DNA from 3 places in the Ruegeria sp. AL3 genome. Region 2 is predicted to be linked to each of the others. Evidence: riboswitches for the same ligand, from Rfam matches in the RefSeq annotation. Region 2 holds a riboswitch; each other region holds the start of a gene.
The links. A riboswitch is a leader RNA that binds a small molecule or an ion and turns the genes downstream of it on or off. The one in region 2 is predicted to bind cobalamin.
Positions count from the first base shown of each region.

Region 1: it holds a riboswitch for cobalamin, as region 2 does, so the genes downstream of both, ACR3E6_RS19680 (DUF4198 domain-containing protein) here and ACR3E6_RS16555 (DUF1636 family protein) in region 2, are expected to answer to the same signal.
Region 3: it holds a riboswitch for cobalamin, as region 2 does, so the genes downstream of both, ACR3E6_RS10695 (DUF1636 family protein) here and ACR3E6_RS16555 (DUF1636 family protein) in region 2, are expected to answer to the same signal.

Region 1 covers NZ_JBQFJG010000002.1:713,048-720,580, reverse strand. The annotation lists gene ACR3E6_RS19715 (hypothetical protein) at 1-1,168, shown strand, start outside; gene ACR3E6_RS19710 (hypothetical protein) at 1,161-2,159, shown strand; gene ACR3E6_RS19705 (hypothetical protein) at 2,236-2,448, shown strand; partial or broken gene ACR3E6_RS19700 (energy-coupling factor ABC transporter ATP-binding protein) at 2,553-3,134, opposite strand; gene cbiQ (cobalt ECF transporter T component CbiQ) at 3,200-3,979, opposite strand; gene ACR3E6_RS19690 (cobalt ABC transporter permease) at 3,979-4,554, opposite strand; gene cbiM (cobalt transporter CbiM) at 4,551-5,162, opposite strand; gene ACR3E6_RS19680 (DUF4198 domain-containing protein) at 5,169-5,954, opposite strand; cobalamin riboswitch at 6,087-6,286, opposite strand; gene ACR3E6_RS19675 (ROK family transcriptional regulator) at 6,408-7,532, opposite strand.
Region 2 covers NZ_JBQFJG010000002.1:38,678-46,210, forward strand. The annotation lists gene ACR3E6_RS16545 (carbohydrate kinase family protein) at 1-79, shown strand, start outside; gene ACR3E6_RS16550 (D-lyxose/D-mannose family sugar isomerase) at 96-761, shown strand; cobalamin riboswitch at 861-1,057, shown strand; gene ACR3E6_RS16555 (DUF1636 family protein) at 1,156-1,512, shown strand; gene ACR3E6_RS16560 (ABC transporter ATP-binding protein) at 1,509-2,282, shown strand; gene ACR3E6_RS16565 (ABC transporter substrate-binding protein) at 2,299-3,249, shown strand; gene ACR3E6_RS16570 (FecCD family ABC transporter permease) at 3,251-4,261, shown strand; gene ACR3E6_RS16575 (inositol monophosphatase family protein) at 4,285-5,064, opposite strand; gene ACR3E6_RS16580 (GcvT family protein) at 5,331-7,533, opposite strand, start outside.
Region 3 covers NZ_JBQFJG010000001.1:2,100,195-2,107,727, reverse strand. The annotation lists gene ACR3E6_RS10700 (SLC13 family permease) at 1-1,168, shown strand, start outside; cobalamin riboswitch at 1,396-1,602, shown strand; gene ACR3E6_RS10695 (DUF1636 family protein) at 1,695-2,066, shown strand; gene cobW (cobalamin biosynthesis protein CobW) at 2,068-3,123, shown strand; gene cobN (cobaltochelatase subunit CobN) at 3,127-6,420, shown strand; gene ACR3E6_RS10680 (cobalamin biosynthesis protein CobG) at 6,417-7,533, shown strand, end outside.

The sequences.
Region 1 (7,533 bases), 670 kb from region 2:
TCTGCGGCGGATCGAGGAAATGTATCAGCATATCGTTGCCGACACCGTTCGCTATTCCCGCGTGATCTGGGCCAGTATGACGGATGAGGAACGGGCCATCCTGCTGGAACGCTTCACCATCGGCGTGCCCGATGGCGGATTGGATGACGCCTCAAGCGAGATATCGCTGCTCAGCACGGTCCAGAACAAGGTGTTGGGCTTCTATGGCAATGCAATGATCATGCCGTTCTCGATCCCACCCGATCTGGCCGACAGAATGGAGATGCGGACCGGCGACATTCAGGACAGCCTGCTGGCCTTCCATCGCGAAGACTTCCGACCACCGCGCCGCACGATCTCGCTGCCGACCAGGGGCCTGTTGGGCGAGGCTGTTCTGGGCCGCTGCAATTCCTGCGAGATGATCGACCATCGCCGCTTCTGGAACTGGCAGGACAGCCCGACGCCACCCCCGGTCGGCGACACGCCGGTCCTGCCCGCGGACAGCGATGCGATCTTTGGCGCCCGTGCGCCATCAGACCTGCCGGCCAATCAACCTTCGAACACGCTCACCATCGCCGGTGGCGACATTGGTACAGGCCAGGCCGTGCCCACTTCGCAACTGGCCGAGATCCTCAAAGCCGCGCCTGATCTTGCACGGGCGGGAACCGATCTGACGGGCCTGAAAGAGTTGCAGGCGCAACTGGCCCTTGAAACGCAATCGGTCGCCGCCGGTCGGGACAAAGCCATAGACACGGCGACGGATCTGACCAAAGAGCTTGTCGGCAAGGCCACTGAGCTTGCGGGCAAGGGGCAAGAGATCGCTGCGGCCCGCAAAGAGGAAGAAGCCAAAAAGCAAGCCGCCGAGAAGAAAAAGACAGCTGCCGACAATGCCGCAAAGCTCAAGGGGTTTGAGGATATCGCCAAGAACGCTTCGGGAGTTTCCGCTCTGATTGGCGGGCAACCGGATGGCAACCGGGCCGGTTTCGTTCAAAACCTGTTCAAGGATTTCCCCGGTGGTGCTGCGGCTCTGGCCAATCCTTCCAACACGTTGCTTCTGGCCAAGCTTTTCGGGGCCTTTACCAAAGCCAATACGGATGCGGATGACGGCAGCGCAACCAAGGCCGGCAGCCAATCCGTACTGGATTTCCTCAATGGCCTGAGCGCCCCTGCGGAGGACGACGATGACTGACACCAGCACAAATGCAACCCCCGAACCGGGCATCGATGAAAGCCTTGCCGAGGCCATCATCAATATTCTTGAAACCACCAATTCCCCGGCGATTCAGCGCGCCCGAGAGGTTATAGCCCACAGGCTGGCCATCGCTGGCGACATTGCACCATCCCGCATCCCTGCCCCGCGCAACATCACCGAGATCGGAGGCTATATCAATCTGCTCAGCGAGTATGGAGAGGCCGAACAGCGCGCGCGCATGATCGCGGCGGCGCTGGGCATAGCAGGGCCGCAGATTTCGCTGCCACAGCCCGGTGCCGTTCCACCGTTGTCCTTTGTCACACGTGACGGTGCCCGACCTGCGGGGCCACAACAACCCAGCTTCCCGTTGACCTATACGATCCGTAGCGACTTTGTTCCGGCATTTGACAATGCGGTGCAGGAAATCACGATCCGTGGTGGCGCGGTTCCGATTTTGACACCTGTCAGGATCCTGCCTGCTGCGGGGTCTGCACCCGCAACAGACGGCTCTGCGCAGCTGGCTCTGATCGGTCGTACACTCAGCCTGGCGCCAACAGCGGCTTTGCACGCCGTGGCGACAGACCCTTTGTCGCTCAGCCGTCCGACGGCTGGTGGCGGGTTCGAAGTTATGGTTCGGGTCATCGACGCCGCCGCACCGATCGCCGGAACCATCGCGGCGGCGAACTGGACAAGTTGGGAATGCGATGCCGCTGCCTGTACCGAAGTCGACAGCAATGATGCGCGCTTTGCGCTCATACCACTGCTGAACGCCGCCGGGTGGCACCAGCCCGCAGATCCCGGCAATCCGAACAGTCTGTCAAATCCCGGAACCTGGGCGGAATGGCGCAACATCACCGGGCTTGTGCCGGGCGTCACGCGGTTTGCGGATGAGCTGCAACTGCTATATTCCGCAGAAATGCTCATTACTTCACCGGTCTTCAATCAACTGGACAATGTCTGGACTGGAAGCGAGTTCGCCGCGCCATAGCACGGCTGCCTGAAACGCAGGAAAGTGATTTGGCAATGCGTCCATCATGGGGTTCAATGCCTTCAGGAGGTCAGCCATGCAGAACCCCGAACGTTTCGAGAAATTCTATTTCGCCAAAGTCGGCATGGGCGAAGCCTGTGGCTGTGCCGAGCGGATAATCGACGTGTTCGAATTCAACCGCAAAGGCGGTGCGCAATCCAGGCAACCTGTCAAAGAGGACAGGCGCAGACGTGGATCCTTTGGGGCATGGGCGGTCAAATATGGGCTGATGAGCCGCAGGCGCACATAGCCAAGGCCTGACGACGCACAAAGTTCGCTTTCCGTTTCATGGCGTGGCTCAGGCGGTATGATTGCATATCTAAAACCACCATGTCCGGTTGCCACGAGAACAGGTCAGACCGGCACCAGCTTCCCGTCGCGAAGATCCAGTTCATCGGGCGCCAGTTCCAAGCGGAATGTTGGCGAATGACTGACAAGCAAAATCGCCTGCGGCAACGCGCGCAGGATTTCCAGCAGGCGCGCTTCGTTTTTTGTATCCAACGCATTCGTCGGTTCGTCCAGCAACAGCACTTCGGGTTCCATCGCCAGAACCGTCGCCAGGGTCACCAGCCGTTTTTCACCGCCTGACAATTTGTGGGTAATGCGGTTCTTCAGATGCATCAGGTCCAGATCGCCCAGAACTTTGTCGACGATGGCAAGTGCCTCGTCACGGGTCTTGCCCAGATTGAGCGGGCCAAAAGCGACGTCTTCGGCGACGGTCGGGCAGAACAGCTGATCGTCCGCATCCTGAAATACAAGCCCCACCCGGCGGCGGACCTCATGGAAATCAGCCTCTTCCACGCGTTGCTGACCAAAAACGGTGACGGTGCCCGAACACGGGCGCTGCAACCCAAGCAAAATGCGCAGGAGCGTCGATTTTCCCGCTCCGTTCGGGCCTGTCAGGGACAGGCGCTGCCCCGCGCTCAGGCTCAGGCTTGCCCCGTCCAGAACGGGTGGCTGGCCGGGGTAGGAAAAACAGATGTCTTCAAGCGCGATCAGTGTCATGCGAATTCCAGAATGATCAGACCCAGGCAGAGACCGCTGAAACCAGCCGCAAACACAATGTCCGCGCGGGTCAGGGCAAATTCCTGAAGCAACGGCATACGCCCGGAAAACCCGCGGCACTTCATCGCGGCCAGGATGCGTTCCGATCTTTCGATCGCGCGCACAAGCATCATACCCACAAGGTAGCCAAAGCTGCGATATGTGTGCCAGTTTGTTGCTGGCCGAAAACCACGTACCTTCATGGCGGACCGCAGCCGCAGGTATTCTTCGCGCAAGACCTCGATATAACGGATCGTGAACATCAGCAGGTAAACCAGCTTTTCCGGGCACCGCAGACGATGCAGGGCGTGGCCCAGTGTGACCGGCTCCATCGTCCCGACCAAAACCATCAGGGACAGGATCACGGCATTGGCGGTCAAGGCAATCTCGACCGTTTTCCAAAAACCCTGCCAGCTTGCAGGGAATCCCCAAAGCGTGAACATCGGATCCCCGGGCATGGAAAAGGGCAACAGGACCAGCATGAACAGGATGAACCCATCCATCATGGCCATTCGCTTCAACGTCTTTCGCCGCGGCAGACGTGAAACTATCAGAAGCGAAAGCGACACTGTCAGCGCCGCGCAAAGCGCGCCGAGGGATGACACCGCCACGGTCACGACTGCAAAAACAACTGCCATGACGATCCGCATCCGGGGATCCAGCAGGCTGATCAGACCTTCTGGCCCGTCACCGGCTTCGGACAGTGTTTTTTCCTTGTGCCCCAGAACGTGTGCCATCAGGACGCCAGCTTGCGGCGGGCCGCCATGTAAAAACCCAGACCAAACAGACCAACGATGTACCCAATCCCGCCAAGGATGGTTTGCAGGTCGTTCTGTTCGCGATAGGCCGCAATCTCGCGCCTGAGCGGGCGCAATTCGTCACGTATGGCCTTGGCGATAACCTGCTGTTCTTCGGCGCTGAGAGACGCCGCCGAACCGCTGGCCTGCGTCACAGCAGCCGAAGATAAGTCACCGTTTTCTGCCACGGCAATGCCCATGATCCGCGCGACATCTTCGGCAGGCATCGTGACTTCGGCCACATGCCCGGCGCCAAGGTCGGCAAAGAAGGTGTGCGCCACGGCCGAGGTCGGCGTGTAGACAAAGAAACCGTCCGCATCCGTGACCGATCGACCCAGCTCGGCCCCATCCAGGCCGGTAACAATGACCTCGGTGCCGCTTGCCATGTCGCCGTTGGAAAAGCCGATTTCGCCCTCGATGACGTCTCCCGACTCGAAAACGCCGGCTATGACCTTGTGCGCCAGGGCAGGCACAGGTGCGCAGCACACGGCCAATATGACAACCAGATGCTTCATGTGGCTGCTTCCCTTATAAACAGCTCGGGCTTGACCTTGCGCGCCAACAACACGGAGAACCCGGTCAAAATCGCCTCAATGGCCATGACAGGAATATGGGCAAAGAAAACAAGCCTGGCGGCAGGCAGAAATTCATCTCCCGACAGCGCCAGGGAAAACGCGACCATGCCGGTTGTCGCCGCAATGGCAAATGCGCCGCCGACGCCCCCCCAAATCGCACCTTGCAAAGGCGTTCCACGCGCGATCAGACGACCGAACAACATTCCGGCCACCACAGCTGGAAAGGCGATGTTGACGGTGTTGATCCCCAACACCGTCAACCCGCCAAAGCCGAAAAAGACCGCCTGTAGCAAAAGCCCGACGAACAAAGCCGGGAATGCGGCCCAACCAAGCAGCAGCCCGGCCATGCCGTTGAGGATCAGATGGACCGACGACGGACCAATGGGTACGTGGATCAACGATGCCACGAAGAAACTGGCTGACAGCACGCCCGCAGTGGGGATGCGATCAAGATCCAGAGACCTGAGACCCATGGCGATCCCGCCCGCGGCGGCTATGGCGCCGCCAATTACAACCGGGTTGGAAAGGGCTCCGTCGACGATGTGCATCTTGGGTTACTCCAGATCCCAGGCGCGAATCCAGATGACCGCATCCTGGCTGAGTTCTTTGCCCTCATGTTCGGTTGCCGGACCGGAACCAAGTGCTGCGAAACCCCAGTAACCGGCATTTGGAACACCGAACGAAAAATACCCGTTGTCGTCAGATATGGCGACCACCGCACCACCCGGCATCGGAGAGACTTTCGGTGCAGAAGCGGCCGAACTTTCCATGTCGGGCTCGGCGGCCATGTACTCGATCTCGATTTCGACCCCCGCAACCGGCTGACCATCAGCCAGCACACGGCCCGTGAAAGTCGAACCCGCGATGATGTTGGTCGGCTTGTTCAGCGGGATAATCTCGGTCGGCAAACCTACGGGATTCATCCAGTCGGTCGGCAATTCGTTGCGGTTCAGGAAGGCTTTGGTGAGCTGTTGGATATAGATGTCTTCGGATTCCTCGTAATAAGGCTGAGGAACCGTCACCAGCACATAGTCGCCCGACCGTTTGACCGGGACACTGCCTTTGAACGCCACGCCCTCGTTTTCCCCGCCGGTGAACCGGATAGGTTCCAACGTGTCCAGCAAATCGGTCTTTTCACCGTTGTGGATCACATAGAATTCCTGCGGCTTTTCAAGATCCATGACGTGGCCGTTCTCGAACGGATGCCAGAAAATCAGCTTGACCGGCACATCGCCCGGTTTCTGGATCATGGTATCGGTAGTGTATTCCAAAAGAAAATGCGCATCTGCGATGGCGGGAAGAGCCACCGCGGCAACGGCTGCGCTGAGCAGCGTTTTCATGAACAGTCGTCCTTGTCCCGTCGCGCCAATCCCGGCGCGAAATTCGTTTTGACTACGGGACATTCAACGCCAAATCACCCTTTCAGGCATCCTGGTACGACGCACATCCCGTCGCCGATTAGGAGTGCCCCTTATGAGGACACATGTCCGGCAGGTATCCTGACTTGCGGGTCAAAGCGTTGGACTGGCCTTCCCGGGGCAAACCCCAGTGGCGTTTCAGCCCTGCTCGCCGCTTACAGTTGCGGGTGCAGTTGCGGAATTGGGCCTGAGCCCGCACCGCATTCCCTATTGATTCCAGAGCAAGCCCCGGAACCGGACATGCCGAGCGGCTTGCCAGACAACTCAGCCTTCCGTCAACGAAAATGTGTTACGGCCATCGAAAATTATGAGCTCGGCAGTTTGCGAGAGTGAACCGGTTTGTGAAATATCCAAGGCAACAGGGTGATTTCACATCTAAGCTTCTGAAAGATACCTTTCCGACAATGGCAGGCTTGCCGCGCCCAGTGAGCGTGCATCCGGGCCCACGGTCCCTGCCAGCACCACGGGGTGCTCGAGACCGGTCAGGTTCAGCTCGGACAGTTTGTCTTCGACCATTTCAACCAAACGCGCCTTGATGTCCTGCGGCATCCAGCCGTCAATCTTCACGCATTCGAAATCTATCAGGCTACAGGATGAGACAATCGCATAAGCAATCCCGCTTGCCGTCCGTTTCAACCAGTTTTCCAGTTGAATTTTTGGCACATCCCAACGCTGGGTCGTTTCCCAAATGGAATGCGACGTTACCCCTGCTGTGGTGATTGCACGCTCGAGAACATACAGGCTGGCCACGTCGATAAGCGGTCTGACACCACCCGCACCATCCGGTACAGGCAGGGGGCCGATTGCGCCCGAGTTTCCACGCCCGGAAAAGATCGCACCATTGAGAACCACACCGCCGCCAATAAAAAACCCGATATAGAAGTACAGGAAATCCCTTGGTCCATCGGCCGGACCAAATACCAATTCCGCCCCACAAGCCGCAGTGGCGTCATTTTGCAGAAAAACCGGCATATCGAGGCGACGAGCCAGGTCAGCCTTCAGGTCTGATACGCGCCACGGGTCCATTTCTTCCTGAGGAACCTGAAGGGTCTGGGCCCAGTCCCACAGGTAGAACGGCATGGCAATTCCAAGACCCGCAATCCTGCCTTTGGCCTCGGGCGACATGGATGACATCATTTTCCCCAGACTCTGTATAGAAAACTCCAAAGTGGCTTTTGGCGTTGGATAGTCATAGGTTCGCCGCTCGCGTTGCCGCACATTTCCGACAAAGTCAGTCAATACCAGCTCGGTACTGCGGCGTCCGACCTTGAGCCCAAAGAAAAACGCACCATCCGGGTTGAGGCGCATGGGAACGGAAGGTTGCCCGACTTTCCCGCGGACCGGCTCACCGCGCAAAAGCAAACCGTCCTTCTCAAGCAGCCGCATGATGACGGAAACGGTTTGCGCCGACAGTCCGGTCATGCGCGCAATCTCGGACTTAGCAAGAGCCTGATGACGCCGGACAAGCGACAACACCAGCCGTTCGTTCCGGGCCCGCATC
Region 2 (7,533 bases):
CATGGAACTGGGCGCTGACGTGGCGGCCGTGACCGTTTCCCGAGCCGGGGCAGAACCCCCCTGGGCGCACGAACTTTGATCTGTGGGACGGCATGATGAAACGATCCGAAATCAACCGTATCAAGACCCGGGCACAGGCGTTCATTCAGTCCTTCGGTGCCGTGTTGCCACCCTTTGCGGATTGGTCGCCCGAGAAAATGCGCAGCCCTCTGGCCGAAACGATCCGCAGCCGCGGGCTGGGATGGGACATTACCGATTACGCCCAGGGCCGTTTTGATGAACTTGGACTGTTTCTATTCACTTTGCGCAATGGTGAGGCGAAGGATCTGAAATCCGGGCGCGGGATGCTCTATGCGGAAAAACTGTTGATCTCGAAAGAAAATCAGCTTTCTCCGATGCACCGGCATATCATCAAGGCAGAAGACATCATCAACCGGGGCGGCGGCGATCTCGTTCTGGAAATCCATGCGTCGGATCCAAACGGTGGCGTCGACCGCGACAACCCGGTGACGGTCCCAAGCGATGCCTGCCCTGTAACCTTGCAACCCGAAGAGCACTTGCGGCTGAAGCCGGGGCAAAGCGTAACTCTGATGCCCGGCATCTGGCACGCTTTCTGGGCCGAGCGCGGCGATTGCCTTATTGGCGAGGTATCGACCGTGAATGACGACCGTACGGACAATGTGTTTGAAAAGCCAATCCCACGGTTTTCAAAGGTTGAGGAAGATACCGAACCGGATTTTCTTCTTGTATCAGACTATTGACACCGTTCGGTCCGGGCTGGCGCACCAGGATCGCTGGCTCAACCGTTGCAATTCCGTCCACCACCCTTTCGCCTGCCGCTTGACAAGTCAGGCGTAGCCGGACTAGCTGAGCGGGATGGTTCCGTAAGGGATGAAAATGGGAACACGGTGCGGCGCTGGAATGTGCCAAGTCCGTGACTGCCCCCGCAACTGTAAGCGGTGAGCGACGCCACTTCACCACTGACCCAAAAGGGTTGGGAAGGTCGGCCGAGCAACGACCCGCAAGTCAGGAGACCTGCCATCACACTATGAACCAACCCGAGGCGGGGCGTCTCGGAAGGAGGCTTGATGGCGCGTTTGCGTAATATCCGGGTATGTGCCCTCTGTCTGCATCTGGCAAACGACGGAGAAGGCAATGACCTGCTATTCTGATCACTACGTTCTGATCTGTTCAACATGTCAGGGGACGATGTCTGCCGAAGCCGCACAAGACGCGCTGGATGCCCGGTTGCCTGACGGTTTTGAAACCCGAATGGTGGCCTGCATGGCAGGTTGTGAACGGGCCATGACCGTCGGATTTCAGGCCCCGGGCAAAGCGCAGTACCTGTTTGGCGATATCACGACATCCCGCGATCTGTCTGCCTTGGTCGAATTTGCGATCCAGTTCGGCGACAGCGACAACGGCTGGACCAGTGCCTCGGACCGCCCCCCTGCCCTTTTCGCAAAGACCTTATCGCGAATTCCCGCGTTGCCTTTCGGGGGGTCATCATGAGTTTTCTGATTGCAGAGAATTTGGAATACTACGCGCTCAATGGCGACATCCTGTTGCAGGATGTGTCCTTTCGTCTGGAAGAAGGATCAATTCTGGCAATCGCCGGGCCGAACGGCGCCGGCAAAACCACTCTGCTGAAACTGCTGTGCGGGATTGAACGGATTGCGTTGGGCGATGTTTGGATAGAAGGACAAAGCCTTCGGACCCTGTCCGCCCGCCGACGTGCCCGCTCCATTGCTGTGGTCGGGCAGCAGGAAATGCCCGACGGGCGGATGCGCCTGCAAGACTACGTTGCGCTGGGGCAAATCCCGATTCAGGGCGAACGTTCGGTGGCTCAGCACAGGGCTGATCTTGAACGGGTGCTGACGACGACCGAGCTGTTGCATTTTGCCAACAAAACTATGGGTCAACTGTCCGGCGGAGAACGTCAGCGCGCACATATCGCGCGCGCGCTGGCCCAGAACCCGTCCTTGCTGTTTCTGGACGAGCCAACCAACCATCTGGACCCCGATGCCAAGGGGCACATGCTGTCTCTGGTCGCTGATCTGGGGGTAACGGTCGTCATGATCGTCCATGATCTGGTCATGATCCCGGAATTCGCCACCCATGTGGCGTTGATGAAAGCCACGCGCCTGACGGGGTTCGGGCCTGTTGGCGAAGTTCTGACCCCAGACCGGGTAAGTGAGACATTCGGCGTGGATTATCTGTGCTTTCAGCACGAAGGCCGCATGATCCCCGCACTGGACATCCGAAAACGGAAATTGTCATAATAACAGGAGCTTACATATGATGCAGAAACTCTGGCCGGTGGTTGTCTTCGCTGGCTTGGCAGGTGGCGTGGCAGCGGAAGCCGTCACCGTGGACAATTGCGGCGAACCGCTGGTTTTTGACTCGGCGCCGGAACGTCTGGTCGTGCATGATATGAACATGGCGGATATGGCCTTTGCACTCGGCCTTCAGGACAAGATCGTGGGACTTACCGGGATTTCGGGCTGGTACAAAACCAGCCCTGACTTTGATGCTCAGCGCGGCGACATCCCAGAGCTTGCCCCCAAATACCCGACGATTGAAAACCTTGTGGCCGTCGAACCTGATCTGTTTTTTGCCGGTTGGTACTATGGCATGAAACCCGGCGGAGATGTCACGCCCGACACGCTGGAACCCTTTGGTATCAAGACCATGATCCTGACCGAAAGCTGCGTGCATCTGGACGAGGATCGCCCCGAAGCCAGCATGAACCTGTTGTTTGATGACGTTCTGCGCCTGGGCAAGGTCATGCAGGTCGAAGACAAGGCCGAGGCGCTGGTTGCCGGCTGGAAGGACAAGTTGTCCGCCATTCAAGCAAAAACAGCCGATCTGGAAAAGCCGCGGGTATTCCTGTTGGACGGACCGGCCGATGCTCCGTTTACCGCCGGCAAGTTCGCCATTCCCGATGCGATGATCGCAGCCGCTGGCGGTGAGAACGCAACTCATGATCTGGATACCAGCTGGGGCCGCACGTCGTGGGAAGCTGTGGCAGCGGCTAACCCGGAATTTCTGGTGCTGCTCGACTATCAGTCCGGCAACGGCGCAGAGGACACTTTCCAGTTCCTCAAGGATCACCCGGTGATGTCACAAACGGACGCGGTAAAGAACGAGCGCTGGATTGGCCTGCGTTACGAAGAGCTGACTCCCGGCCCGGCAAATATCGAGGCGATCGAGAAGATGGCACAGGCGATGCACCCGGAGACCAACTGATATGGTCCAATTGGGCCGTTTGATAGTGCTGGGGGCGGTTGTTCTGACCGCCCTTTTGCTGTTGTCGATCGTCTATGGGACCACCCCAATCCCCGTGCGCGAAGTCTTTTCGGCCATCGGCCTCGGAACCGGTATGGTGGAAGGAGACATGTCGCCCTTGCACCGGATCGTCTTCGACCTTCGCCTGCCCCGCGCCCTGTTTGCCGCCGTGATTGGTGCGGGGCTGGGCGTCGTTGGTGTCGTTCTGCAAACAACGACGCGAAACGATCTGGCAGATCCGTTTCTGTTCGGTCTGTCCTCGGGTGCTGCTGCCGGCGCCGTTCTGGTGATCACCGTCACAGGGGATGTCCTGGGAATCTGGACGTTGCCGCTGGCAGCATTTTGCGGTGGCCTGATCGCGTCCGGCATTGTTCTGGCGCTGGTTCAGGGCTTGCGTACGAGCGCACCCGAAAAACTGATCCTGGCTGGCCTGGCGGTGTCCTTTCTGTTTTCCGCAATCACCAACTACCTTATTTTCTCCGGCGACAATCGCGCGGCTCATTCGGTGATATTCTGGATGCTTGGCGGCCTGGGACTGGCAAGATGGGAAACATTCCCGCTTGTCCTGATCGGACTGGGCCTGATCCTGAGCTATTCACTTTATCGCAGTCGGTGGCTTGACGCGCTGCTGACCGGGGATTTCACAGCCTCGTCACTGGGTATTCCCGTTCAAGGTCTGCGGTTCAGCATGTTTTTCGTTGCCGCTTTGGCGACGGCCAGTTTCGTTTCAGTTGCCGGTGTCATCGGCTTTGTCGGGCTGATGGTGCCTCATATTGCACGCGGCATCGCCGGTACTCTGCACCGAAACCTGCTGATTGTCTCGGCGATCGTGGGCGCGATTCTGCTGACATTGTCCGATATCTTGTCACGCCTTCTTCTGGCCCCGCAGGAGTTGCCCGTCGGAATCGTCACAACGTCAATAGGATCACTTTTTGTCTTTTTGTATTTGTTCAAATCTGATCGCGGAAGCTAGTTTTCCAAGGTTGCGCAACACTGTCATTTCTCAGCATTGATGAGGTCAAGCAGTTCAGCATGCAGTTCAGGGGTTGCGGCGGAAACGACCGCGCCATCTGAATCGAGGGCCAACGCATGCCCGTGCCAATCGGTCATCACTCCGCCAGCAGCCGTGATCAGAGGTGAAAGCGCCAGATAGTCATAAGGTTGCAGATCGTAATCCACCACAGCATCGACATGGCCCGAAGCAAGCAAGGCATGGGGGTAACAATCATAGGCAAATCGGCGCGTCTGCCCTGCATTCATCAACCGGTTGAACAGGTCAGGATGGTCGCAAAAAATCTTGTCGCCTTCATTCACATACAAAACCGAATGATCCAGACGCGTGGTGTGCGACACCTCTATCGGCCGCCCGTTCAGGCTGGCCCCGTTACCAACCACACCCAAATAGGTCTCATGCAAGGCCGGCATTCCGACCAGCCCCAACCGAGGGCGCCCATCCACAAGGTGCGCCAAAAGGAACCCGAACAAAGGATGGCCGGACAGAAACGAACGGGTTCCGTCAATCGGGTCAATCACCCACATATGACGCCCGTCGCCTGCTTCTTGACCGTGCTCTTCGCCAAAGATGCCGTGTCCGGGAAAATGCTGTTTCAGGTAGGTACGTACTTCTGCCTCAACTGCCTTGTCGGCCTGCGTCACCGGGCTTTCATCCTGTTTGAATTCAATGCCCAAAGACCCCCGAAAAAAATGCATCGCGGATTCCGAGGCAATATCAGCAATCTTCATCGCATGCTCAGTCAACGCATCTGGGGTTACCATTTCCGGTCCTTTCGGCTGAAGTCATCCAATCTCCGACGGATGAAAGGTTGTTTACCCTGAAAGCTGAATGAGAAGTCTTGCAGTTCAGTTTTCAGATGGGCATGAGGTGTGACAATACTGAAACTTTATCAATGGTTTATGGATCGGAACCCGTCAGATTCGACGAACTTTCGCACATTCGGGGCGGATTTGCCCTGTTTGCATGCTTTCCCCGTGTGTTCCGATCGCTGTGCGTGTGTCTGTTGGTCAGCTCTTGCACCCTCGGGTCAGGCCTTCACTCGGCTCATCTGCGGGTCGTAAAGCGGTTCCAGCGTCACTTCGCAAGGAACCCTCTGAGTGGCGACATCCAATTCATATGTCCCTGATGTGACGTATTGTGCGTCGACACCGTTGGCGTTTCGGATGTAACCGTAGCCGATCGACTTTCCGACGGTGTAACCATAGCCGCCCGAAGTCAGCCATCCGACCCTTTCGCCATTCCGATAGATCGTTTCACGCCCCAGAAGAACAACCTCGGGGTCAACCGTGAAACATGCCAGCATCTTCTTTACGCCGCCGGTTTTTTGCGCCTCAGAGGCGGCGCGCCCTTTAAAATCAATATTTTTCCGGAGTTTCACGGCCCAGCCCAAGCCGCTTTCGAACGGCGTATGATCCGGCCCGATATCCGAGCCCCAGGCGCGATAGCCTTTTTCAAGACGCAGCGATTCAATTGCCCTGTAGCCCGCATTGATCAAACCATGCGGGCGCCCTGCCTCCGCCAAGGCGTCATACACGGTCTGTGCATATTCCACCGGCAGGTGCAGTTCCCAGCCCAGCTCACCCACATAAGTCACGCGCAGCGCCTTGACCGGGCACCCCGCGATCCCGATGGTGCGGATCGTGCCAAACTTGAATCCGCTGTTCGAGACGTCATCGCGCGTCACCGCCGCCAGAATCTCACGCGATTTTGGCCCCATCAATGACAGAACCGCATTCGATGAGGTGATATCGAACAGCTGGCAATTCATGCCCTCGGGAATGCTGCGGTTGATCCAGTCGAAGTCATGGGTGGCATAGCCGGTGCCGGTGACGATATAGAACTCATCATGGGCTACGCGCCCAACAGTCAGGTCACACTCGATCCCGCCCTTGTCGTTCAGCATTTGGGTATAGACAAGCGCACCAACCGGCTTGTCCACATCATTGGCACAGATCCAGTTCATCGCCGCCAAAGCATCCGGGCCCTTGAGGGCGAATTTGGCGAAAGAGGTCTGATCGAACAACACAGCCGCTTCGCGTGCCGCTTTATGTTCGCGCCCGACAGCATCGAACCAGTTCTGGCGGCCAAAGCTGTATTCATCCTTGGGCACCTCGCCCTTTGACGCGTCCGCGTACCAGTTGGGGCGTTCCCAGCACAGTTTCTCGCCAAAACACGCGCCCTGCTTTTTCAGCGTGTCATAAAGCGGCGATTTTCGGCAGGGGCGGCCCGAGTCATGTTCCTCATGCGGCCAACCCATCGTGTAGTGTTTGCCATATGCCTCGACAGTACGGGTGCGAACCCAGTCGGTGTCGAAATGCGGGCGGCCAAAGCGGCGGATATCGGCAGACCACAAATCGAAGGGCGGCTCACCCTTGTGCACCCATTCCGCCAGCGCCATGCCCGCACCGCCGCCAGCGGCGATGCCAAAGGCGTTGAAGCCCGCGCCGACGAAGAAATTGTTCAATTCGGGCGCTTCGCCAATGATGAAATTGCCATCGGGCGTGAAACTTTCTGGCCCGTTGGTCAGGGTTTTCACCCCTGCGTTTTCCAAAGCAGGCACCCGACCCAGCGCCAGTTCCATCAACTGCTCGAAATGGTCAAAATTACTGTCGAGAAGGGTATAGTGGAAACCTTGCGGAATACCTTTGGTGGCCCAGGGGATCGGGTTCGGCTCGTAGCCGCCCATGACCAGCCCGCCTACTTCTTCCTTGTAATAGGTCAGCCGGTCGGGGTCGCGCAGGGTCGGCAGGTTACCGGGCACGTCGAAAGGTTCTGTCACCATGTACTGGTGCTCCATCGGAACCAGAGGAACGTTGACGCCAAAGCGGCTGGCAAAGGTGCGGGACCATTGCCCGGCGCAACAGATCACCTTTTCACACTCGATCCGACCTTGTTCGGTGATTACCGCACGAATTTTGCCATCTTCGATCTCGATATCGGTGACTTTGGTATCTTCGAATATCTTCGCCCCGGCCATGCGGGCGCCCTTGGCCAATGCCTGCGTGATATCTGATGGATTGGCCTGACCGTCTGTCGGCAGGTAAGCTGCGCCGATCACGTCCGAAACATCCATCAAGGGCCAAAGCTCCTGCGCCTCGGATGGGGTCAGAAGCTGCATGTCCAGACCAAAGGAATGCGCCGTTGTGGCCTGGCGTTTCACCTCGGTCCAGCGCTCTTCGTTGCAGGCCAGACGCAAGCCGCCGTTCATCTTCCAGCCAGTGCCAAGCCCT
Region 3 (7,533 bases), on a different contig from region 2:
CCTGCAAAGGGTCTATGGCCTCAAAGCTGATGTGTTCGAAGTCGTGGTGCCCGAGGACAGCCCCCTGGTCGGCGAGATTCTGGCCGACATCAACCACGAAAACCACCTGTACATCATTTCAACCTTCTATCGCGGCAAAACCTCGATGGTTCAGGTTTTGACAGCGGAAATTGCAGCGCCGTGTCGGCTGGCCATCGTCGGCCGCCGTTGGGAGGTCGAGAAGTTCGCCGAGAAATACGGGCTGACCGTTCTTCCGGACTTGGACATTTTCGTCGAAGAGTTCGCCCCAACCAATGCAGGCGTGGCCGAGGTGGTCATCACGCCTGACAGCAATCTGATCGGCAAATGCCCCCGCGAGCTTTTGTTTCGCAAGACCTACGGGATGTCGCTGCTGGCCATTCACCGCGGCGAAGAGACGCTGAGCCATGTCGAGACCGAGGATCACGAATCCACTCAGATCGGGCTCGAAAAGTTTCAGGCGGGCGACATGCTTGTGGCCCATACCAGATGGGACAACCTGATGCGGATCAAACGAGATCCGGATTTCGTCGTTGTGACGACAGACTTTCCTCAGGACGAGCTGAGGCCGCAAAAAGTCGGCTGGGCCCTGGCATTCTTCGCCATTTCGCTGTCGTTGATCCTGTTCACGGACGTCCGGCTTTCACTCTGTCTTCTTACCGGCGCGGTGGGCATGATGCTGACCCGTGTGCTCAGCGTGGACGAGGCGTACCGCGCGGTCGGATGGAACACCGTATTCCTGCTCGCCTGCCTCATACCTTTGGGACAAGCCGTGCAGAACACAGGCACGGCCGCGTGGATCGCCCAGCAGATCATGATAATTCTGGACGGCTGGCCGCTCTGGTCGCTGCAAACCGGCATCGCCATTCTGGCGACGGCCTTTTCCTTGGTCATGTCCAATGTGGGGGCCACGGTCCTGCTGGTGCCTCTGGCGGTATCGATTGCGGTGGCGGCGGGTGGAAACCCGGCCGTCTTTGCCCTGACGGTCGCCATATCGACCTCGAACAGCTTCATCATCCCAACCCATCAGGTAAACGCGTTGATCATGGGTCCGGCCGGATACAAGGTGATGGATTTCGTCCGCTCCGGCGGAATAATGACGGCGCTGTTTCTGGTCGTCTCCCTGCTCATGATAAACGTCATCTATTAGCGCAAGAGGATCTGCGGTGTTCGGTGGTCTTTTCCCATCATCGGGACAGGTTCAGTCAAGGCACCCGTTCACCATAGTCTACGCCCCTTGCTAACATACTGTTCGTCGCCCGGCCCATCTCAGGCTGGGTCCCGGCACGCCATGCCGCCCATCGACGCCCACAGGTCGCTTTCCATGCCTCTGCATCATTGTTGCGCGCGACTCGCTTGACAAGCAGGCCAGCGGTGCCGCATGTCCCTTTCGTTGGTGTCGGTGACAGCCGATGAAAAGGGAATGCGTCAACGGTCTTGCCGCCAAACGCAGCCGCCCCCGCGACCGTGAACGGAGAGGATGCCCAATGCCACTGGCCCAAAAGCCGGGAAGGCGGGACATCCGACAGAGGCCCGCCTCTGGCATCCGCAAGCCGGGAGACCTGCCAACAACCGAAGTTGAAACCGGGCGGGGTGTTCCGGTGTCGGGTCCATGACCATTCGTGGCCCGCATGAAACCCCGTCCCCCGCGAAGAGGATTTGGGGGGATGAGAGACATGACCGATACCGCACCAGTCGAGTTGCTGGTCTGTACCACCTGCCGTCGCGGCCTGCCTGTGGAAGATGACACGCAACGCCCGGGCGCTTTGTTACACAAGGCTCTGGAACAGGCGGACCTGCCCGACGGTGTCACCCTGAAAGCCGTTGAATGCCTGTCAAACTGTGATCAAGGCTGTTCGATCGTGTTGCGCGGGCCGGGCCGCTGGACCTTCGTGTATGAAAACCTGAACGAAACAGATCATGTCGACGTCATCGTCGACGGCGCGACCAAGTATCTGGCCACCGAAGATGGTTTGGTGAAATGGCGCGAACGCCCCGAACATTTTCGCAAGAACTGTGCCTCGCGCATTCCCCCCATTGGAGCCTGACATGTCGAACCTCGAAAAACTCCCCGTCACAGTGATCACCGGCTTTCTGGGATCGGGCAAGACCACTTTGGTGCGTCACCTGATGCAGAACCCACAGGGCAAGCGACTTGCTGTCGTGGTCAACGAGTTCGGCGATGTAGGCGTCGATGGCGACATCCTGAAATCCTGCGCCATTCCTGATTGCCCGGCGGAAAACATCATGGAACTGGCCAATGGCTGCATCTGTTGCACCGTGGCAGATGATTTCATTCCCACCATCGAGGCCCTGATGGCGTTGGAGCCACGCCCGGATCACATCCTGATCGAAACCAGCGGTCTGGCCCTGCCGAAACCGCTGCTCAAGGCGTTCGACTGGCCCGACATCCGCTCGAAGATCACCGTGGACGGCGTGATCGCCTTGGCCGATGCCGAGGCGGTGGCCGCCGGTCGCTTCGCGCCCAATGTCGAAGCGGTGGATGCCCAGCGCATGGCCGATGACTCGATCGATCACGAAACGCCCCTGTCCGAAGTGTTCGAGGATCAGATCTCGTGCGCTGACATCATCCTGCTGACCAAGCCCGACCTGGCAGGCCCCGAAGGCGTGGCCAAGGCGCGCGAGATTATCGCCGCCGAGGCGCCACGCCCCCTGCCCGTCGTCGAAGTGGCCGAAGGTGCCGTGGACGTGCGCGTCGTATTGGGTTTGGAGGCCGCCGCCGAGGATGACATGGACGCCCGGCCCTCGCATCACGACGGCCATCACGATCACGAGCATGACGATTTCGAAAGCATCATCGTCGAGCTGCCCGAGCAGACCGATCCGGCCCAACTGGTCGCAAATATCGAACGTCTGGCCAATGAACTGAACATCCTGCGCGTCAAAGGCTATGCCGCCGTTCAGGGCAAGCCCATGCGCCTGCTGGTTCAGGCGGTGGGCGCGCGCGTGCGTCACCAGTACGACCGCCCGTGGGAACCCGGCGAGGATCGCCGCTCGCGCCTGGTGGTGATCGCCGAGCATGACGATATCAAAGAGGCGGAAATCCGCGAAATCCTCGTGGGTGTGCGTGAGGCTGCCGAGTAAGCCATGCACGTCGTCTTTCGCGAAAGCCACGGGCTCGAGGAAACCGAGACCCCGACCGATCTGGGCCAGAGCCCGGCGGATCTGGTGGTGCTGTCTTTCTCGGACAGCGACCTTGGCGCTTTCGCGGCGGGCTGGCATCGTGGTGGCGGACCGGATGGGCGAATGCCAACCCTGCGGCTGGCGAATTTGACGGCGCTGAAACACCCGCTGTCGGTCGATACCTATGTCGAACAGACGCTTCAAGGCGCCAAGGGCATTCTGATCCGGCTGATCGGCGGGGTGCCCTACTGGCCTTATGGGTTGCAGCAAGTTCTGGCGCTGGCACAAGCCAGGGGCATCGCGCTGGCGGTTCTGCCCGCCGACGGGCGCGAGGATACGCGGCTGGATGACTATTCCACCCTGCCGGTCTCGACCCTGCGGCGGTTGGCGCATCTGTGCGATACCGGCGGCGAGGTCGCGGCACAGGCGGCGCTGGCGCAGATGGCGTTGGCGGCAGGGCTCTATGCCGGACCGGTGATGGGCGCCAAGACCTTGCCCGAATGTGGCGCGTGGTGCCCGGATCGGGGCGTCATCCCGGTGAAAACCGCGTTTGAAGGCATGGCCAAACGGATCCTCGTCACCTTCTACCGCGCTTACCTGACCTCGGCAGACACCGCCCCGATCGCCGCTCTGATCCGCAGCCTGCGCGCCCGTGGATTCCAGGCGGTGGGTCTGTTTGCCCCGTCTCTCAAGGCACCTGTGGCCGCCGACTGGTTGCGGGAACAGGTTGTTGCACTGAACCCATCGGCCATTGTCAACGCCACCTCGTTTTCGGGAAAAGGCGCGTCAGGAACGTCGCCTCTGGACGCCGCAAACGTCCCGGTGTTTCAGGTCGCTCTCGCCACCTCGCGCCGCAAGGCCTGGGCCGAGGCGGAACGCGGTTTGTCCCCCGCCGATCTTGCCATGCATGTGGTACTGCCCGAGGTGGATGGACGGATCTCAGCAGGAGTTGCGTCTTTCAAGGAACCCGGAAAACGCGATCCGCATCTGGAATACGCGCGCTTTGCACACCGTCCCGAACCGGACCGGATCGAAGCGATCATCGACCGTGTATCGGGCTGGCTTGCACTGAACGACAAACCCAAGGCAGATCAGATTCCTGCGTTGGTCCTGTCCACCTATCCCGGCAAAGACTGGCAGATGGCCCATGCGGTTGGCCTCGACGCGCTGGCCTCGGCCCAGGCGATGCTGTCCGATCTTGACGAAGAAGGCTATGACATCGCGACTGGCGAGCCGATTGCCGACACTCTTCTGGACGCACGGATTTCGTGGTCGCTTGGGGATTATCAGGATGCGCTTGCGGAATTGCCCGAGACCCTGCGCGCTGATCTGCACACCGTTTGGGGCGCGCCCGAAGATGATCCGGCCTGTGCCGATGGGGCCTTCCATTTCACCGCGCTTCGGCGCGGCAAGGCGCTGGTCGCGCTGCAACCCGAACGCGGCACGCCCGAGCTGCGGGATGACGACTATCATGACCTCTTGCGCACCCCGCGCCACGGTTATGTCGCCTTCTATCTGTGGCTGCGCAAAGGGTTGGGTGCCGATGCGCTGATCCATATCGGCGCGCATGGAACGCTGGAATGGTTGCCCGGAAAATCGGTCGCCTTGTCTGCCGATTGTTGGCCCGAGGCGCTGATCGGCGATCTGCCTGTAATCTACCCGTTCATCGTGAACGACCCGGGCGAGGCCGCGCAAGCCAAGCGCCGGATCGGAGCCGTCACACTGGGCCACATCCCGCCCCCGATGAAGGAAAGTGGCACGCCGGATCGGATGGTGCGGCTTGAATCGCTGCTGGATGAGTTTTCGAACGCCGACGGGCTTGACCCCAAACGCCGCGACCGCTTGCAGGAAGATATCCGTGATGAGGCGCAGGCGATAGGGCTGGAAAGCGATCTCGGCCTCGATCAGGCTACCTGCACCGCCGAGGCCATCACCCGCATCGACCGCTTTGTCTGTGACATCAAGGAAAGCCAGTTTGGCGACGGGCTGCACATCTTTGGGCGCGTGCCCGAGGTGACGGGCAGTTTCGATCCGGCCCCTTCGGCCCACGCCGAACGCGACGCGTTGATTAAAACGCTCGAAGGCAAGCGGATTGATGCCGGGCCTTCGGGGTCCCCCTATCGTGGCCGGTCAGATGTTCTGCCCACCGGGCGGAACCTTTACACCACCGATCCGCGGTCGGTTCCGACCCGTGCGGCCTATGCTCAGGGTGTGAAACTGGCCGAGGAACTGGTGCGGCGCCATCTTCAGGAAGAAGGCGATTACCCGAAGGGGCTGATCATCGATCTGTGGGGGTCAGCCACCATGCGCACGGCGGGCGAGGAATTCGCCATGGCCTTGCACCTGCTGGGCGTCAAACCCGTGTGGGACGAAGGGTCCGAGAGGGTTTCCGGCATCGAGGTTCTGCCGATCACCGACCTGAGCCGCCCGCGCCTGGACGTGACCCTGCGGGTCTCGGGCCTGTTCCGGGATGTTTTCCCGACGCTGTCCGCTTTGTTTGGCCAAGCGGTTCGCGCATTGGCCGCGCGCGATGAAGCGACGGATTGGAACCCCTATGCCGGGCAGGCGCCGGCAGCGCGGGTCTATGGACCTGCGCCCGGAAGTTACGGCGTCAATATGACCGAACTTTCCGAAGTGTATACCGACGAGGCCCGTGCGCAGGCCGGTGAAGCGTGGCTAGAGGCCAGCTCTTTTGCATTGGAAGGCGAACACATCTCGCAGGACAAGGACGGCATCACCCAACGCGTTGCAAATGCGGACAGCTTTGTCCACTTGCAGGACCTGACCGAAACCGATCTTCTTTTGGCCAACGATTATGCCACGCACGAGGCAGGCTTTGCCGCCGCCAAGAAGGTCGCCGGCGGAACCGCGCAGCTGTACCATCTGGACAACACCAACCCCGAAAACCCGCGCGCCCGAACTTTGCGTGAAGAAATCAGCCGAGTCGTCCACGCCCGTGCCGCCAACCCCTGCTGGATCGCCGGAATGCAACGCCATGGTTTCCGGGGGGCGGCCGAAATCGCGGCAACGCTGGATCATATGGCTTCTTTCGCGCATCTGTCTGGCACGGTCGCACCACATCTTTTTGACCTCTACCACGATGCCACTCTGGGCAACGAAGAGGTCGACGCGTTCCTACAAGAGGCCAATCCCAAAGCGCGTCAGGCCATGCAGGACCGGTTTCGCGCGCTGCTTGAGGCCGGGCTTTGGAACACGCGCCGGAACTCTATCAGGGCTGATCTGGAGGGATTGAGATGAGTGCACCGATCGTTCAGGGCTGGTGCCCGGGCGCCCATCGTCCGATGATGTCCGGTGACGGTCTGGTCGTCAGGGTCAGGCCCCGGCTGGCGCGTCTGGACGCCGATCAGGCACTGGGACTGTGCGATCTGGCTGACCGCTTTGGAAACGGCTCGATCGATTTGACCAATCGCGCCAATCTGCAATTGCGGGGCGTGGAAGAGGAAGACCATCAGCCTCTGCTCAAAGAGCTTGCCGCGCTGAACCTGCTGGATGCGGAACCCGGTATCGAAATACGCCGCAATATTCTGGTTACACCGCTCTATCAGGCGGGCGATTTGACTGCTCGGCTGACCCATGAACTGATTGACCGGCTTGCGGAGCTGCCGGCCCTGCCGGCAAAGTTCGGTTTTGCAATCGACACGGGCCCCGAACGTCTGCTGGCGTCGGATTCGGCTGATATTCGTCTGGAAACCAGTGCAGGCGGCCTGATCCTGCGCGCCGATGGCTGCGAAACCGGGCGGAGCGTGACCGAGACCGACGCCATTGACCACGTGATCGCGCTGGCGATGTGGTTTGCCGAAACCTACACGCCCGAGACACGCCGCATGGCGCGTGTCATCGACGCCCTGCCGCAGGAATGGCAAGGATGTGCGCCCGGTTCTGTTGGCGCAAAGCTTCAACCGGGCCCCTGTGAACTGGGTGCCCTTTACGGCGCGGCTTTTGGGTCGCTGCCTGCGCGCAAGCTGTATGACCTGATCGAGGACAGCGGCGCTTGCGCCCTGCGCGTCACCCCGTGGCGGCTGATCCTGCTGGAAGGCGGGGCGGCGATACCTGCCCCGGCCTTTGTCGAAAATGGAACCGATCCGTTGATGACCACCGACGCCTGCCCCGGCGCGCCGTTCTGCCCGCAGGCGCAGACCGAGACGCGCGACATCGCCCGGGCGTTGGCGTCGCGGGTGGCCGGACGCCTGCATGTTTCAGGCTGTAGCAAGGGATGCGCTCGCATGGGTCCTGCCGACATCACATTGGTGGGCGCAAACGGACGATTTGATCTTGTCAAACAGGGCCGCGCGGGGGATGAGCCCAGCCAACGCGGGCTCGACCCGGAAACACTCATGACTATGGACTTCA